DNA from 2 places in the Aeribacillus pallidus genome. Region 2 is predicted to be linked to the other one. Evidence: riboswitches for the same ligand, from Rfam matches in the RefSeq annotation. Region 2 holds a riboswitch; the other holds the start of a gene.
What was found. A riboswitch is a leader RNA that binds a small molecule or an ion and turns the genes downstream of it on or off. The one in region 2 is predicted to bind lysine.
Positions count from the first base shown of each region.

Region 1: linked by a shared signal. The riboswitch ahead of ABES52_RS05505 (Na+/H+ antiporter NhaC family protein) and the one ahead of ABES52_RS15205 (aspartate kinase) in region 2 are both predicted to bind lysine.

Region 1 is NZ_JBCNBW010000021.1:83,909-92,271, forward strand. It holds gene ABES52_RS05480 (sulfite exporter TauE/SafE family protein) at 1-111, shown strand, start outside; gene ABES52_RS05485 (bifunctional metallophosphatase/5'-nucleotidase) at 200-1,555, shown strand; gene ABES52_RS05490 (YunC family protein) at 1,615-1,917, shown strand; gene ABES52_RS05495 (HD-GYP domain-containing protein) at 2,038-3,120, shown strand; gene yunB (sporulation protein YunB) at 3,179-3,946, shown strand; lysine riboswitch at 4,017-4,203, shown strand; gene ABES52_RS05505 (Na+/H+ antiporter NhaC family protein) at 4,321-5,898, shown strand; gene ABES52_RS05510 (sodium-dependent transporter) at 6,227-7,738, shown strand; gene ABES52_RS05515 (methionine/alanine import family NSS transporter small subunit) at 7,741-7,842, shown strand; gene ABES52_RS05520 (M23 family metallopeptidase) at 7,931-8,363, opposite strand, start outside.
Region 2 is NZ_JBCNBW010000072.1:5,221-13,583, forward strand. It holds gene ABES52_RS15190 (FTR1 family iron permease) at 1-757, shown strand, start outside; gene ABES52_RS15195 (hypothetical protein) at 880-2,328, shown strand; gene uvrC (excinuclease ABC subunit UvrC) at 2,321-4,099, shown strand; lysine riboswitch at 4,149-4,327, shown strand; gene ABES52_RS15205 (aspartate kinase) at 4,430-5,668, shown strand; gene ABES52_RS15210 (YslB family protein) at 5,726-6,169, opposite strand; gene ABES52_RS15215 (succinate dehydrogenase cytochrome b558 subunit) at 6,458-7,066, shown strand; gene sdhA (succinate dehydrogenase flavoprotein subunit) at 7,123-8,363, shown strand, end outside.

The sequences.
Region 1 (8,363 bases), on a different contig from region 2:
GCTGGGGCTTGGATGAATACGAAATTAAAATCAGATACACTGGTAAGTATTTTACGGATTATTTTAATTCTTATCGGCCTGCGCCTCATCTATCAAGGAATTGTCGGTTAGCTTTAGAAGACAGCAAACAAGTATTCATCATATATTACAATAAGCGATAGGTTAAGTGAAAAATGAATGCGCTGAGGTGTTAGGGATGATGGAGACCATCCATATTTATCATACGAACGATATACATAGTCATTTTGAGCATTGGGTGCGGATTACACCGTTTTTAAAAGAACGACAAGCGCTACATCAAAAAATGGGACAGTCTGTGTTTGTTTTTGATATTGGTGACCATGTCGATCGCTGGCACCCTTACACAGAAGGAACGTTAGGAAAAGGAAATGTTGAGCTCCTAAATGATGTTGGTTACACAGCCGTGACCATTGGGAATAATGAGGGCATTACCTTTGGATATGAAGATCTAGATTCATTATACGATAACGCCCAGTTCGATGTAGTTGTCGCCAATGTTTACCAACCGGATCATAAGCGACCTGAATGGGCAAAACCATATTGTTTGTATCAAACGAAACATGGTCTTACATTAGGAGTAATTGGGGTAACCGCATATTTTAAACGGTTTTATGAGCTACTTGGTTGGAAAATGACCGATCCAATTGAGGAAGTAAAGCGCATTGTTGCCCGAATTCGGGAACATGCCGATATCATTGTGTTACTATCCCACCTCGGAATTTACGATGATGAACGAATGGCACGGGAAATTGAAGGAATCGATGTGATTTTAGGTGGACATACCCATCATATTTTGCACGAAGGAAAGGTCATCAACAATGTGCTACTAGCTGCTGGGGGAAAGCACGGTCAATATGTTGGACATGTGCAATTAACCATTGATACAAATAAAGTGATTCATGAGAAAAAAGCGCAATTGTACGAAACTCAACAATTACCTCCTCGAGACTACGAAGATGAGCAGATTGACAGTTTGTTTGAAAAAGGTAAAACGTTATTGTACCAACCGATCGCACATGTAAAAGAGGAATTAGCTGTCCATTGGTTTCAACCTTCTACTTTTCCACAACTGTTATGTGATGCCATTTTAGAATGGTGCCAAGGGGACTGTGCCTTTATTAATGCAGGACTTGTTTTACATTCTCTCCCTAAAGGAAAAGTAACCAAGTTTCATATCCATCAAGCACTGCCCCATCCGATCAATCCTTGTGTTGTAGAATTGACCGGAGCTGAATTGAAAGAAGTGTTTCGTCAAAGTTTTGATCAATCATTAGCCCATTTACCGATTAAGGGATTTGGTTTTCGTGGACAAGTGATGGGAGCGTTTGTGTACAGTGGAATCGACTTTGATGAAAATAGGCAAACCTTTTCTATCCGAGGGAAACCTCTTGAAGCCAGACGAGTATACCAACTAGCAACAATTGATATGTTTACGTTTGGTCCATTTTTTCCAGAAATTCATCGAGCACAGAAAAAAACATACTTTCTACCAGAATTTTTACGGGACATTATCGTTTGGAAGTTGTCAAAATAACTTGTAGCACCTTTTCACATCTTTTCATACACATGTAGTATGAAAGGAGCGGAGGATTGATGGTATCCCTTGAACCAATAGTAATCGACGGACATACGTTTCTAGCGATAAACGTTCAGTTACCAAAAACGAATTTAGTGATGGTAACGAATGATAAAGGGTATATTATGTGTGGCGCTTTAGATGTGGCGTTACTCAACGAACGGTTAAAAGATCGAAGAATTATTGCAGGTCGTGCGGTTGGAGTAAAAACAATTGAGCAATTATTGGAAGCTCCGTTAGAATCCGTAACGGTAGAAGCGGAGGAATATGGCATTTATACAGGAATGAAAGGGAAAGACGCTTTGCTTAAGCTGGTGTAATGAGAAGGGAAGATACTGCCTTCCCTTCTATTTAGTGCAACATTTGATTGTCATTTGTTTTCTTGTATTTTATGATGGACCTAAAGGAGTAAAAAAAAGAACAATCAATAGGAGAATATAATGAGGTTAATAGCTACAAAATCAGTCAAACCAGGTATGATCTTAGCACATCCTATTTTTAACGAAAAAGGTCAACCGTTATTACGTGAAGGTGTGTCATTAACGGAAAGATTAATTGATCGATTAAATCAATATAAAATTACATACGTATATATTGCCGATTCTGCATCTGAAGGAATTAAAGCGACGTCTTCTATTTCTGAAGCTGAACGACTCCGTGCTGTTAAAACCATCGAAAATACACTTAGAATGATTAATAATTCCTCTTCCTTATCTACCATGACCGTACTTGAAAAAAATACAAAACAGTTAAAAGGAATTGTTTCGACCATTTTAGAAGCGATTAAAGGTAATCAAGATGTTTTAAATGTCTTAGTTGACGTTTATTCCTATGATTCTTATATTTATCAGCATTCATACAATGTAACCTTATATTCATTAGCCATAGGTGTCGGGTTACAATTGCCTCGTAAGCAATTAGAAGTATTAGGGTTAGGAGCCTTACTTCACGATGTCGGGAAAGTGAAAGTTCCTCGGGAGATTTTACTTAAGCCAGGAAAGCTGACCGATGAGGAGTTCGAAGTCGTAAAAAAGCATACCGAGTTTGGGTTTGAGTTGTTACGACGTTTACATACCGTTCCACTAGTAGCGGCTCATTGTGCGTATCAACATCATGAACGTTTAAATGGTTCGGGGTATCCGCGCGGGATTAAAGGGGACGAGATGCATGAATTTGCGAAAATTATTGCTGTAGCAGATGTATATGATGCCGTTACCTCCAATCGCGTGTATCGAAAGGCGATGTTGCCACACGAAGGTTTAGAGTTATTATACTCTGGTGCAGGAACCTTGTTTGATTCATCAATTGTCGAGGCTTTCCGAAAATCGATATCGATCTACCCGGTTGGAGTAACTGTTGAATTAAGCGATGGACGGAAAGGAATTGTCGCTAAGCAAAATAAAGGTGTAACCGATCGTCCCCATATCCGCATTACGGAACAAAATGGACAACCGTTACAACAGCCTTATGAAATGAATTTACAAGAACATTTAGGCGTTACCATTGTAAAATGTGAAGCATAAAAAAATAGCTTATTTCCCCTTTTTCACGCATACATTTAGTAGTGAAGGGGGGATTTTTTTGTCTTTTTATTTTTACAAAAAACCCCGACGAAGAGGGCCATTACCCTTTCGTTATGTCTTTTTACTTTCATTTGTCTTCTTTATTTTTTCCACTGCGGCTGGACTATGGATTATCAATGAGGGGATTAAACCAACGCTAACGAGCTACGCCGAAACGCAAACCCGTAAAATCGCCACGATGGTCATTAATAAAGCGATTAATAAAAAAATAGCGAATGTCATTGATATTAATGACATTATTGAAACGGTACCGAACCCGAACGGAAATGGAACGACGACAACGAAGTTTAATACAGAAATTATAAGTAGGGTGCAGTCAGAAATTACGAGCCTTGTTCAAATGAACATTAAAGAAGCAGAGCGCGGAAATTTAGAAGCGCTGGAATTTTTATCAGATGTAGAAATTAACAAAGAAGAAACCATAAAACGGGAAGGAATTGTGTACGAAGTTCCGCTTGGGCAAGCGACAAACAATGCGTTATTAGGGAACTTAGGTCCACAAATTCCCGTTCGTTTCTTTGCAATTGGTGACGCACAATCCAATGTAAAAACGTACTATGAAGCATTAGGAATTAATAACGTTTGGGTCGAAGTTTTTATTGAAATAGAGGTAAACATTCAAATTATCATTCCATTTGCAACAAAAGTGACGACAATCAAACAGGATATTCCTGTTGCTATGGGACTAATTCAAGGAAAAGTACCACAGTTTTACAACGGTGGCGGTAATACTTCCCCTTCCATTGAAGTACCATTTGAAAATTAGTTGATAAATGAAATAAACATTGTTATAGTAATAGAAGACAAGTGAATAAGCAACTAACCTAATCGAAATCCGATGGGGTAGAGGCTGCAAAATTTATGAGTAGGCTACGTGAGGATGACAACGATGATCGTAGTTGAAAGGAAATTTTGCCGAAGTAAAAATGATGCGTCAACGTCATTTTTGCTGGGGTTGCTCTGAATAAGAGTAACACTGTCATTATGAGGGGGTATACCTCATAATGGGGAGCTACTGATCGTGATGGAGAAACGGAAGACATTACAAGGGTAATGGTAGACGTTCTCTATCATTACCCTTTTTTGTTTATCCTCTGTCATGAAAAAAGTTCCCCCCTATCAAAATAAGGAGGAGGACTAATGGAAAATACGATTTTCTCACTTTTACCACCTGTTGTAGCCATTGTGATGGCGATTCTTACTCGTCGTGTCATATTATCCTTAGGTGTTGGGATTGTATTGGCAGGTTTATTGTTAGGTCAATTCCAGCTAGGTGCGTCATTTACTTATATTTGGGAGGCATTTTCGGGCATTTTTATTTCCGATGGGGAAATAAATACGTGGAATGTTTACATTTTAATTTTCTTACTCATTTTGGGTGTCATTACCGCATTTATTAATATTTCTGGTGGAAGTCGAGCTTTTGGTGAATGGGCGTTAAAGCGCGTAAAATCTCGTGTAGGAGCACAATTAGTTACAGCCTTTTTAGGGATTATTATTTTTATCGATGATTATTTTAATAGCTTAGCAGTGGGGCAAGTGGCTCGCCCAATTACAGACCGACAAAAAGTATCACGCGCAAAATTAGCTTATTTAATCGATTCTACGTCCGCACCGGTATGTGTCGTTTCGCCAATCTCCAGCTGGGGCGCATATATTATTGGAATCATTGGGATGATTTTAGCTGAGCATAGCATTACGGAATATACGGCTTTTTCGGCATTTATGCAAATGGTGCCATTAAATATTTATGTATGGGTAGCTTTGGCCTTCGTCTTCTTTGTCGCGATTCGCAACGTAAACATTGGTGCAATGAAGCAACATGAAGAACGGGCGATAGCAACAGGTGAAGTGTATGATCCAGAAAAAGAAATTCCAGGGGAAGTTAAAGAAGAATTGCCAGTTAGTCAAAAAGGAACGATTGGTGATTTATTGCTACCGATCCTAGCTTTAATAGTTGGAACGGTCGTGGCGATGATTTGGACAGGAGCGAAAGCGGTGGAAGGTGAAGCTACAATCCTTGCCATTTTTGAAAACACAGACGTAGCAACTTCCCTTGTATACGGTGGTTTATTTGGCTTATTAGTGACAATTCTTTTGTTTATTCGTCAAAGTGTTGTATTTAAAGGGATTCCTGCATCCGTATTTGGGAATGGAGTTTGGGCAGGAATTCGCTCCATGTTACCAGCGATCAATATTTTGATTTTAGCGTGGACGATAGTTACATTAATTGATCAATTGCAAACAGGTACGTATTTAGCGGGACTTGTGGAAAAAGCGAACATAAATACAGCGTTTTTACCGGCTATTTTATTTTTAGTAGCTGGAATTATGGCATTTTCGACAGGTACGTCTTGGGGTTCATTTGGTTTATTGCTTCCGATTGCTGGAGAAATCGCGGCTGTTACTGATATGACACTTCTTTTACCATCAATGGCTGCCGTGTTGGCAGGAGCGGTATTTGGTGACCATTGTTCGCCAATTTCAGATACGACGATTCTTTCGTCTACAGGAGCCGGTAGCAACCATATGGACCATGTCGTGACACAACTGCCTTACACGCTTATCGCAGCGGTTATTTCTACAATTAGTTATATTGTCATTGGCTTTTTCGGTAGTACGATTATTGGATTATTCGCTGCAGCCATCCTGTTTGTTATTGTAGCGGTATGGCTGCAAAGAAATACAGGAAAACAAACGGAAGCAGTCGAAGCTTAGATGATAAAAACGAGCGGTCAATGGACCGCTCGTTTTTTTTTGTGCACATATGTAAAAGATCTTATATTAAAACAAAAATCTATGAAATTCCAAAATGTATAAAAAATGAAACGAAGTTAGGCAACATAGAGATACTTTTTTACAATAGTGAGAGAAGGTAAGGAACTGTAAAATAATTGTAATTGAATTAATTTTTTTATTATTTTTAAAATATTACTTTGACAACTATTGTCGATAGGCTTATACTTTATGTTAGATAATATTAAATAATCAGAAAATTTAAAATATCTAACTTCACATTGGAAGTTAGAAATAAGGGGGTAAAAGAATGGAAAATCGACAACAATGGGGGACTCGGGCCGGTTTTATTTTAGCAGCGGTCGGGTCAGCAGTCGGATTAGGTAACATTTGGCGTTTTCCTGGCATCGCCTACGAAAACGGTGGAGGAGCCTTCTTCCTACCATATTTATTCGCGTTGTTAACAGCAGGGATTCCCATCTTAGTTTTAGAGTTTACACTTGGGCACAAGTATCGAGGTTCAGCTCCATTATCATTGGGACGAATGTCGAAAAAAGGTGAATGGATTGGATGGTGGCAAGTCGGAATCTCGTTTGTCATCTCAACTTACTACGCTGTAATTATCGCTTGGGCGATGGCTTATGCGTACTATGCGCTCAGCTTACAATGGGGAAATGATCCACTAAGCTTTTTAATCGGAGACTATTTGAAATTAACTGAAAATCCAGGTGAGGTAGGAAGTGTTGTTCCTAGCGTCTTTATTCCACTGGTTTTAGTTTGGGCAATCACTTTAGGTGTACTGTTCAAAGGAGTTAAAAAAGGTATTGAATTGGCAAACAAAGTAATGATTCCGGCGTTAGTGGTCTTATTTTTAATTATCGTTATTCGTGCATTAACGCTTGAAGGAGCAGTAGACGGGTTAAACACATTCTTTAAACCGAACTGGGATGTAATTTTAAGTGGGAAAGTATGGGTAGCAGCGTATGGACAAATTTTCTTCAGTTTATCTATAGCTTTTGCCATCATGATTACGTATTCAAGTTACTTACCAAAGAAATCTGATATTACGAACAACGCATTTATTACTGGTTTTGCGAACTCTTCTGTAGAGTTGCTAGCAGGTATCGGGGTTTTCAGTGCGTTAGGATTTATGGCTGCACAACAAGGTGTCCCTGTTCAAGAAGTTGTTTCTAAAGGTGTTATCCTTGCGTTTGCGGTATTTCCGGAAATTATTAACAACTTCCCAGTTGCATCTGAGTTATTTGGGTTCTTATTCTTTACATGTTTAGTACTTGCAGGCCTTTCTTCTCTCATTTCGATTGTTGAAACATATGTTGCTGGTGTACAAGAAAAGTTTAACATTTCCCGTACGGCTTCTGTTGCTGTCGGTGGTGGAATTGCAGCGCTAATCTCTATATTATTCTCGACTCAAGGTGGCTTATACTTCTTAGACTCTGCAGACCACTTTATCAACAATTACGGTATTGCTTTAGCTGGTTTAGTCGAAGTTGTTTTTGTTGCTTGGTTCTTACGTGAACTTGATAACTTAAAAGGTCATGCGGACGCTGTTTCCGATATTCGCCTTGGTGCTTGGTGGAAACTTTCAATAACAATTATTACTCCAGTCGTTCTAGGTATTATGATGGTAATGAACTTCCGCGAAGATATTTTGAACAGCTATGGAGATTATCCAGCTGTATTTAACTTCTACTCTGGTTGGCTTGTAGCCGCATTTGTGATTTTCCTTGGATTTGTCTTTGCTTATGCAAAAAAGTGGAATCAAGGTCAATTAGAAATTCCATCCCATAAGGAGGTACAATAACCATGGATGCAAGTGCAGTAGTGATGATGATTGTTGGTATGCTAATCATTTGGGGTGGATTAGGACTTTCGATTGCGAATGCTGTTCGTAAATCTAAAAACTAATCATACAAAAAGTGACCGAAATGGATGTCTATTTCGGTCACTTTTTTATGGGAGAGGGCTGATACAGAAGGCGTAAGCCTATTTTTGGTTATCGTCGATTTCTTTTCGCTTCTTGTTCCCAGCGACGTAAGTATGGAAATGGATCAAACGACCATTCGGTTTTTCCATTATATTTGTACATCCCGTAATGTAAATGGGGTGGGAATTTTCCAGATGTACCTGGGGGACCATATCCGCTACTTCCTACAGCCCCAATCATCATACCAGGCTCAACCATTTGCCCGACGTGCAAGCCATTTACAAATCCATTGAGATGAGCAAAATAATGATACGTATTGTTAATGTCACGAATGCCGATTCGCCATCCTCCATACTTGTTCCATCCTTTCATTTCGACAATACCGTAACAAGTGGATAGAACAGGAACGCCATAGTCGGCAAAAATATCTGTACCTTCATGAATTCGCCGTCCTCCCCAACCTCTAGCATCTCCCCACGTGTTCTTATAACTGTAATTATAG
Region 2 (8,363 bases):
TGGGTTTGCTAGTTTCGGTTCGGAAATTTATTTAAAAGTGTCCATTATGTTTGCTTCTGTTTTTTTACTCTCTCACATGGTGCTATGGATGAAAAAGCAATCTAAGGGCATAAACACCGAAATGGAGAAAAAAATTAACGCGGCTCTTACCGCAGGTAGTATTTCTGCCATGATTATTCACTCGTACTTAATTGTTGTTCGAGAAGGAGTCGAAACGGTCTTTTTCTTCGCAGCGATTAGCGGTGGAGAAGTAACGAAAGTCTTTCAAAGCTTTGGAGCGTTAAGTGGTTTGTTAATGGCCTTAATTTTAGGATATTTATTTTTCTCCGGTACGATGAGATTTTCATTAAAAACATTCTTTAATGTGACTGGCTTACTCATTATGTTTATTGCGGCTGGATTACTTGTCCAAGGAATTGGTATTTTGCAAGACTTGGGCGTTATGGGATCGTTCTATACAAACGCAGATGGGCGACCGAAACCAGTGTACAACATCATTGAGTTTATGCCAGAGCACGTCCAAGATGAAATGCATTATGAGCGGGATACTGGAAAAGAAGTGCTGATTAGTGGCCAAGTAGGATTATTTATGAGCGCTATGTTTGGCTATAGCCATAACCCATCTTTAGAGCAGTTACTCGCTTATTGGTTATATTTCCTATTTGTTCTTTTATGGATGAAACTCATTAATGATGGTAAAATAAAAAATCCAATGACAATTCTGGCCAACCTCAAAAAAAAATACGAAAGAAAATAATCAAAAAGAAATGAAAAACATTGATTCAATTAATGTTTAAAGCTAGTTCCCTCTTTTCAAAAAGACTCGCAACCTGTTGCGGGTCTTTTCTTCACGAAAAAAATGTTAAAGGATAGATGATCATGCGCACGAATGGTGTCCTATGGTGGGTGGTCACTGGCTTACTTGGTTTTTTATTTTTTTGGCGTCTTCAATATTTAGATCACCTTCCTTCCACATGGGATGAAGTGGATTATACGCTAGGGATCAACGAATATGATGTGCTATCGATGCAACCGCATTTTCCAGGGTATCCGTTTTTTATTCTTGGGGGGATGCTCTTTTCACGTTTGGTAAATGCCCCTTCGGAAGGATTAGCACTGTTTAATTGGTTTGTCTTGTTAACAGCGTCCTTTCCGATTTATCGCCTGTCGTGCCATTACCTTCCTCCTTTTCCTTCATTTGTTGTAATGACGGTTACCCAATCTCTCAGCTATAGTTGGATTGTCGCAGCACAGCCGATGTCGGACGGAGCAGCACTTGGCGTCCTTTGGTGGTATATTTACTCCTTGTTACAGGCATACCAATCGACTACTTCGTATCAACGATTGTTACCGATTCTCTTTTTTTCTTTATTAATGGGAATACGCCTATCGTATGCGCCATTTGGTATTGGACTCGTATGGTTATGGATGCAAGATGCCAAGCAACGAAAAAATGGAATGTTGATGTCTATTAGCCTCTTTATCCTAGGTCAAATGTTGTGGGTTGTTCCAGTGGTGAAAAATGTCGGTGGAATTTATTCCCTCCTCTCGATTGGTAGTAGTTTTATTCATGGCCATTTTAACGAATGGGGCCGCGGGAATCCAACCGAATCGTTGTTATTTGGAGAACGGATGTTTCGCTACTTTATTTCCAATTGGTTATGGGAAGGTTTTTCATCCCACTCAACTTGGCTTCTTATTTTTCATATTGTTGTCATTCTTATTTTTTTAGATGATTTTTTTCGAAAAGGTCGACGCATCCGAATGCCATTTTTGTTGCTTATCATGATCATCACTTATGGATGTTGGTCTTTTTTTGGACAAAACATCGAAAAAACAAGGCATTTACTTCCGCTTCTTTCGTTAACGTATTGGTGGTTATGTTTGCATATTGTTTCCAAACGTATAATTGGATACATTCTTATCGTTACCTTAATGTTAGGACAAATGTCCGTTGGCGAGTATTGGTTAAACGAGCAAAAACATGAAGTACCACCAGTGGTGCAAGCATATGAATACCTTTCGTCTCTTAAAGGTGATATAGTCGTTTATACATGGGAAGAAACGCGTGTGTTTGACTATATGAAGGCGCCATTTCATCATAAAAGGTTACAGTCTTTTAATTCATTTCTGCACGACATAAAAGGTAAAGAAAAAGAAAGGATCATCTTAACGAATAAAGTACTTGAGGGTTTTGTTACCCAAGGTATCGACGTGAATGGTAAAGTAAAGAAGATGAAAGCATTTGAAACTGACCCTATTTTAGACCCTGTATATCATCATATTGTTTTGTACGAATGGGTACCTGGAGGTGAGGACGATGAATGAACGATTAAAGCAGAAGCTAGCCCTTCTTCCTGACCAACCTGGATGTTATTTAATGAAAGATCGGCAAGGGATCATCATCTATGTCGGAAAAGCGAAAGTGTTAAAAAATCGTGTCCGTTCGTACTTTACCGGTAGTCATGATGCAAAAACACAACGGCTCGTCAATGAAATTGAAGACTTTGAATATATCGTTACTTCGTCCGATATTGAGGCTTTAATTTTGGAAATGAACTTAATCAAAAAGTATGATCCTAAATATAACGTTATGTTAAAGGACGATAAAAGCTACCCTTATATTAAATTGACAAATGAAAAACATCCGCGCTTAATAACGACTCGTAAAGTAAAAAAAGATGGAGGAAAATATTTTGGACCTTATCCAAATGCTGGGGCAGCCAACGAAACGAAAAAGCTACTCGACCGCTTGTATCCGTTAAGAAAATGTTCGAATTTACCGGATCGCGTATGTTTGTATTATCATTTGGGGCAATGTTTAGCCCCATGTGTGAAACCGGTCGAGAGTGAGGAATATAAACGTATTACGGATGAAATTACCCGCTTTTTAAATGGTGGTTACAAAGAAATAAAAGAGCAGCTACAACAAAAAATGTACGAAGCATCGGAGCAATTGGAATTTGAGCGGGCGAAAGAATATCGAGACCAAATCGCTCATATTGAAGCGGTGATGGAAAAACAAAAAATAACAATGAATGATTTTACCGATCGCGATGTATTTGGATTTGCCGTTGATAAAGGATGGATGTGTGTCCAAGTCTTTTTTGTTCGTGGGGGAAAACTGATTCAACGGGATGTATCTATGTTTCCGATTTACGATGAACCAGAGGAAGAATTTTTAACGTTTCTCGGGCAATTTTATTCACGTGCCCATCATATCAAACCAAAAGAGATCTTTTTGCCGCAAACTGTGGATGGAGAGCTAGCTAGTAGACTGTTAGATGTAAAAGTTGTCAAACCGAAGCGGGGACAAAAGAAAGAACTCGTTGATTTAGCAACAAAAAACGCTGAAATTTCGTTAAAAGAGAAATTTTCTCTAATTGAACGGGATGAAGAGCGAACCATTAAAGCAGTAGAACGGCTCGGAGAACAGTTAAACATCTATACACCCCATCGCATCGAGGCGTTTGATAATTCTAACATTCAAGGTACGGATGCCGTATCAGCGATGGTCGTATTTATTGATGGACGTCCAGCGAAAAAAGAATATCGGAAATATAAAATTAAAACGGTAAAAGGACCAGATGATTATGATTCGATGCGCGAAGTGATTCGTAGAAGGTATCAGCGTGTATTAAAAGAGGGACTTCCTTTACCCGACTTAATCGTCATCGATGGAGGAAAAGGACAGGTAGAAGCGGCCCGGGATGTGTTGACGAACGAATTAAATTTATCCATTCCGGTGGCTGGACTAGTAAAAGATGAGAAGCATCGTACATCTGACGTCATTTTCGGAGAACCGCTAGAAGTTGTCCCATTAGATCGAAACAGTCAAGAATTTTATTTATTGCAGCGTATTCAAGACGAGGTTCATCGATTTGCGATTTCCTTTCACCGACAGCTGCGTGGAAAAACGTCGTTTCAATCCAAATTAGATGAAATTCCTGGAATAGGATCAAAGCGGAAAAAACTGTTATTACGTCACTTCGGCTCACTGAAAAAAATGAAGGAAGCTACCGTAGAAGATTTTGTACAAATTGGTATTCCTCATAACGTAGCAAAAAACCTATTTGATGAACTTCAAAAAATGAATTGATTAAATATTTTTTTATGTGTTATAATGATGAAAATTTTATAAAGGGAACAGTGAAGATAGAGGTGCGAACTTCAAGAGTAGAAGCATGGAGAAGAATGAGCTTCGAGGAAATGCTTTGAAAGGGGAGTTCGCCGAAGTGGAAAAAGACTCATTTCTTTTTCTGCTGGTTCTGCGTTTAAGAAATGTAGGACTGTCAAGATGGCATCATCTTGGAGAGCTATCTCACTTGTGTTTTCATTATTATCGTTTTTGTTAGGAAGCACAGGTAGGAGAATAGTTCTCTTACCTGTTTTTGTTTTATTTTAAAGTAAATGAAAGAAGGGATTGTGTATGGGAATCATCGTACAAAAATTTGGTGGTACTTCTGTAGGTTCAACGGAACGAATTCGTCATGTCGCTCAAAGGGTAATTGAAGAGAAGGAACGGGGAAATGACGTTGTCGTCGTAGTGTCAGCGATGGGAAAAACAACCGATCAATTAGTTTCCTTAGCTAAGGAAATTAGTACATATCCAAATAAGCGAGAATTGGATATGCTCCTTTCAACAGGTGAACAAGTAACCATTGCTTTGTTAACGATGGCTCTTCATGAGTTAGGGTACAAAGCCGTTTCGTATACCGGTTGGCAAGCAGGAATTCAAACGGAAGCGGTTCACGGAAACGCAAGAATTACTCATATTACAACAGAACCCATCCTCAACGCCTTGAATGAAGGAAATATTGTCGTCGTTGCTGGATTTCAAGGTATCACTTCTGAAGGGGCGATTACGACATTAGGTCGGGGAGGTTCGGATACGACTGCTGTTGCCTTAGCCGCTAGTTTATCTGCTGAACGATGCGATATTTACACCGACGTAACGGGAGTATATACATCTGATCCAAGGTATGTGAAAGCAGCTCGCCAGTTAAAAGCGATATCTTATGACGAAATGTTAGAGATGGCGAATTTAGGAGCAGGGGTTCTTCATCCACGAGCCGTCGAGTTTGCGAAAAATTATCGTGTACCATTGACGGTTCGCTCAAGTATGGAACATGTTGACGGAACATATATCGAGGAGGTAAATACGATGGAATCGAATTTAATTGTACGTGGAGTAGCTTTTGAAAAAGAAATTACAAGAATAACCGTTCATGGACTAACGAACCAAATAACCTCTCTTTCATCCATTTTTACAACATTGGCCAATCACCATATCAATGTCGACATCATTATTCAAGTGCAAACGGATGAAAATACAACGAACCTTTCTTTCTCAGTAAAAGACGAAGACGTGAGAGAAACGTTGGCAGTATTGAATGAACATCAATCTTCATTAGGATTTGAAAAAATGGAAGCGGAAAGTGGATTAGCGAAAGTATCTATTGTCGGTTCAGGAATGATTTCTAACCCTGGTGTAGCCGCCAAAATGTTTGATGTTTTAGCCCAAAACGGCATTCAAATTAAAATGGTTTCGACATCTGAAATAAAAGTTTCCGTCGTAGTAGATCAGAAGGAAATGATACGTGCAGCCGAGATTTTACATGAAGCATTCGGTCTGGATAAAGTAGAAGAAACAATAGCCGCTTTATAACAAAGAAAGCTGACATCCTCGCTTAAAAGCGGTGGAATGTCAGCTCCTTAACGATACTCAATCATCCGTTACATCTTTTCGGTCCCAACGAACGGTAAAACGGACTTTTTGCTTACTCAATAATTTTTCTTCAAAGGTTTCGGCAATGGCTTTTTTTTGCGATTGAATTTGTTGGGCGAGAAATCCAGCTTCAATTTTAAAACTGTTTTCTTTGTTGATTTCTAAACGACGTTTGACAATAGAGCCGGATAGCTCAAATAATAACTCATCTTTTTTTTCATAAATAATGGACAACTGTCCCCAGCCGGCTTCTTCAAAAAACGTTACTATTTCTTCAATGGACGTTAATGGAAACTTTCGAGCGATATTTTTGCCAGCCCAATATAAAATGCCGTCAGCTTCTTGTCCTAATAAATCTGGTAAAACAAAATCTCTTATTAATTCATAACCAAAAACAGGTAATTGTTCTTCATGGATGTGTTTCATTTCATTTGAGCTCATTCAATGTTTCCCCTCTTTCTATCCTAATAAATTATAAACGGTTTTGCTAGTTTATGATAGTGGGAAGTAAATGATTAAGTTCATACATTATTTGACAATAGTTAAATGAAAATGGTTTGTAATTTAAAAAAATTTGAAAATATAGTCGAATTCATGTATACGTTTTCTTGACGCTTCCAACTGATGGGAGTAAAATGAACATGTCACATTATTGTTAAAAAATTTGAAACGGTGCAACTGGAGGAAAGGAGCAGTCGTTGCCAGTTTCATCTTTAAGGGGGGTAATTCATGGCTGGAAATCGTGAATTTTACAATCGTAGGTTGCATTCATTGCTAGGTGTAATTCCAGTAGGGGTGTTTTTAACGCAACACTTAGTAGTGAACCACTTTGCTACGCGTGGTGAAGAAGCTTTTAACGAAGCTGCTCATTTCATGGAAAGTCTTCCATTTCGCTATGCATTAGAAATTTTCGTTATTTTCTTACCACTTTTATATCATGCGGTCTATGGTTTATACATTGCCTTTACCGCAAAAAACAATATCGGTAATTACGGATTTTTCCGTAACTGGATGTTCTTCTTACAACGTATTACAGGCGTTATTACATTAATTTTTGTTACATGGCACGTTTGGGAGACTCGCGTAGCAGCAGCGTTTGGACAAGATGTAAACTTTGAAATGATGGAAAACATTTTATCGACCCCAGGGATGATAGCATTTTATGTAGTTGGAGTTGTTTCAACTGTTTTCCATTTTGCAAATGGATTATGGTCATTCTTAGTTAGCTGGGGAATCACTATTTCTCCTCGTTCCCAAATGATTGCTACATATGTTACATTAGGTATTTTCATAGCTTTATCTTGGGTAGGAATTCGCGCTATCTTCGCATTTGTATGATAGATTATCGGTTTTGATGCAATTCGGACTTTCGTTGGAAAAGGAGTGAGTCACGGATGAAAAAAGGCAAAATCATCGTCGTCGGTGGCGGATTAGCTGGCTTGATGGCAACAATTAAAATTGCAGAAACAGGAACGCCGGTCGAGTTGTTCTCATTAGTACCTGTAAAGCGTTCTCACTCTGTATGTGCACAAGGTGGAATTAACGGTGCAGTGAACACAAAAGGGGAAGGAGACTCTCCTTGGGAGCACTTTGACGATACCGTATACGGTGGGGATTTCTTAGCAAACCAACCTCCAGTAAAAGCAATGTGTGAAGCAGCCCCTGGTATCATTCATCTATTAGACCGTATGGGAGTTATGTTTAACCGTACTCCAGAAGGATTTCTCGATTTCCGTCGCTTCGGAGGTACCCAACACCACCGGACGGCGTATGCTGGGGCAACAACAGGTCAACAGCTTCTTTACGCACTAGATGAACAAGTTCGTCGTCATGAAGTGGCTGGTCTTGTTACAAAGTATGAAGGATGGGAATTTTTAGGCGTTGTTCTTGATGACGCTGGAGTTACTCGTGGTATTGTTGCGCAAAACTTAACCAATATGGAAATTCATTCGTTCCCAGCTGATGCGGTTATTATGGCGACTGGTGGACCTGGTATCATTTTCGGTAAATCAACGAATTCGGTTATTAATACTGGTTCAGCAGCTTCTATTGTATATCAGCAAGGAGCGTACTACGCTAACGGTGAGTTTATCCAAATTCACCCAACAGCCATTCCAGGGGACGACAAACTTCGTCTCATGAGTGAGTCTGCTCGTGGTGAAGGTGGTCGTGTTTGGACATACAAAGACGGAAAGCCATGGTATTTCTTAGAGGAAAAATATCCTGCTTACGGAAACCTCGTACCGCGTGATATTGCGACACGTGAAATTTTCCATGTATGTGTAGACTTAAAGCTGGGTATTAACGGGGAAAACATGGTTTATCTTGACCTATCCCATAAAGATCCAAAAGAATTAGATGTTAAGCTTGGTGGAATTATTGAAATTTATGAAAAGTTTATGGGGGATGACCCACGAAAAGTGCCGATGAAAATCTTCCCAGCTGTTCATTATTCAATGGGTGGATTATGGGTTGACTACGATCAACAAACGAATATTCCAGGATTGTTCGCAGCCGGTGAATGTGATTATTCACAACATGGAGCTAACCGTCTAGGAGCAAACTCCTTACTTTCTGCCATTTACGGTGGTATGGTCGCTGGACCGAAAGCTGTAGAGTATATTCGTGGTCTTGA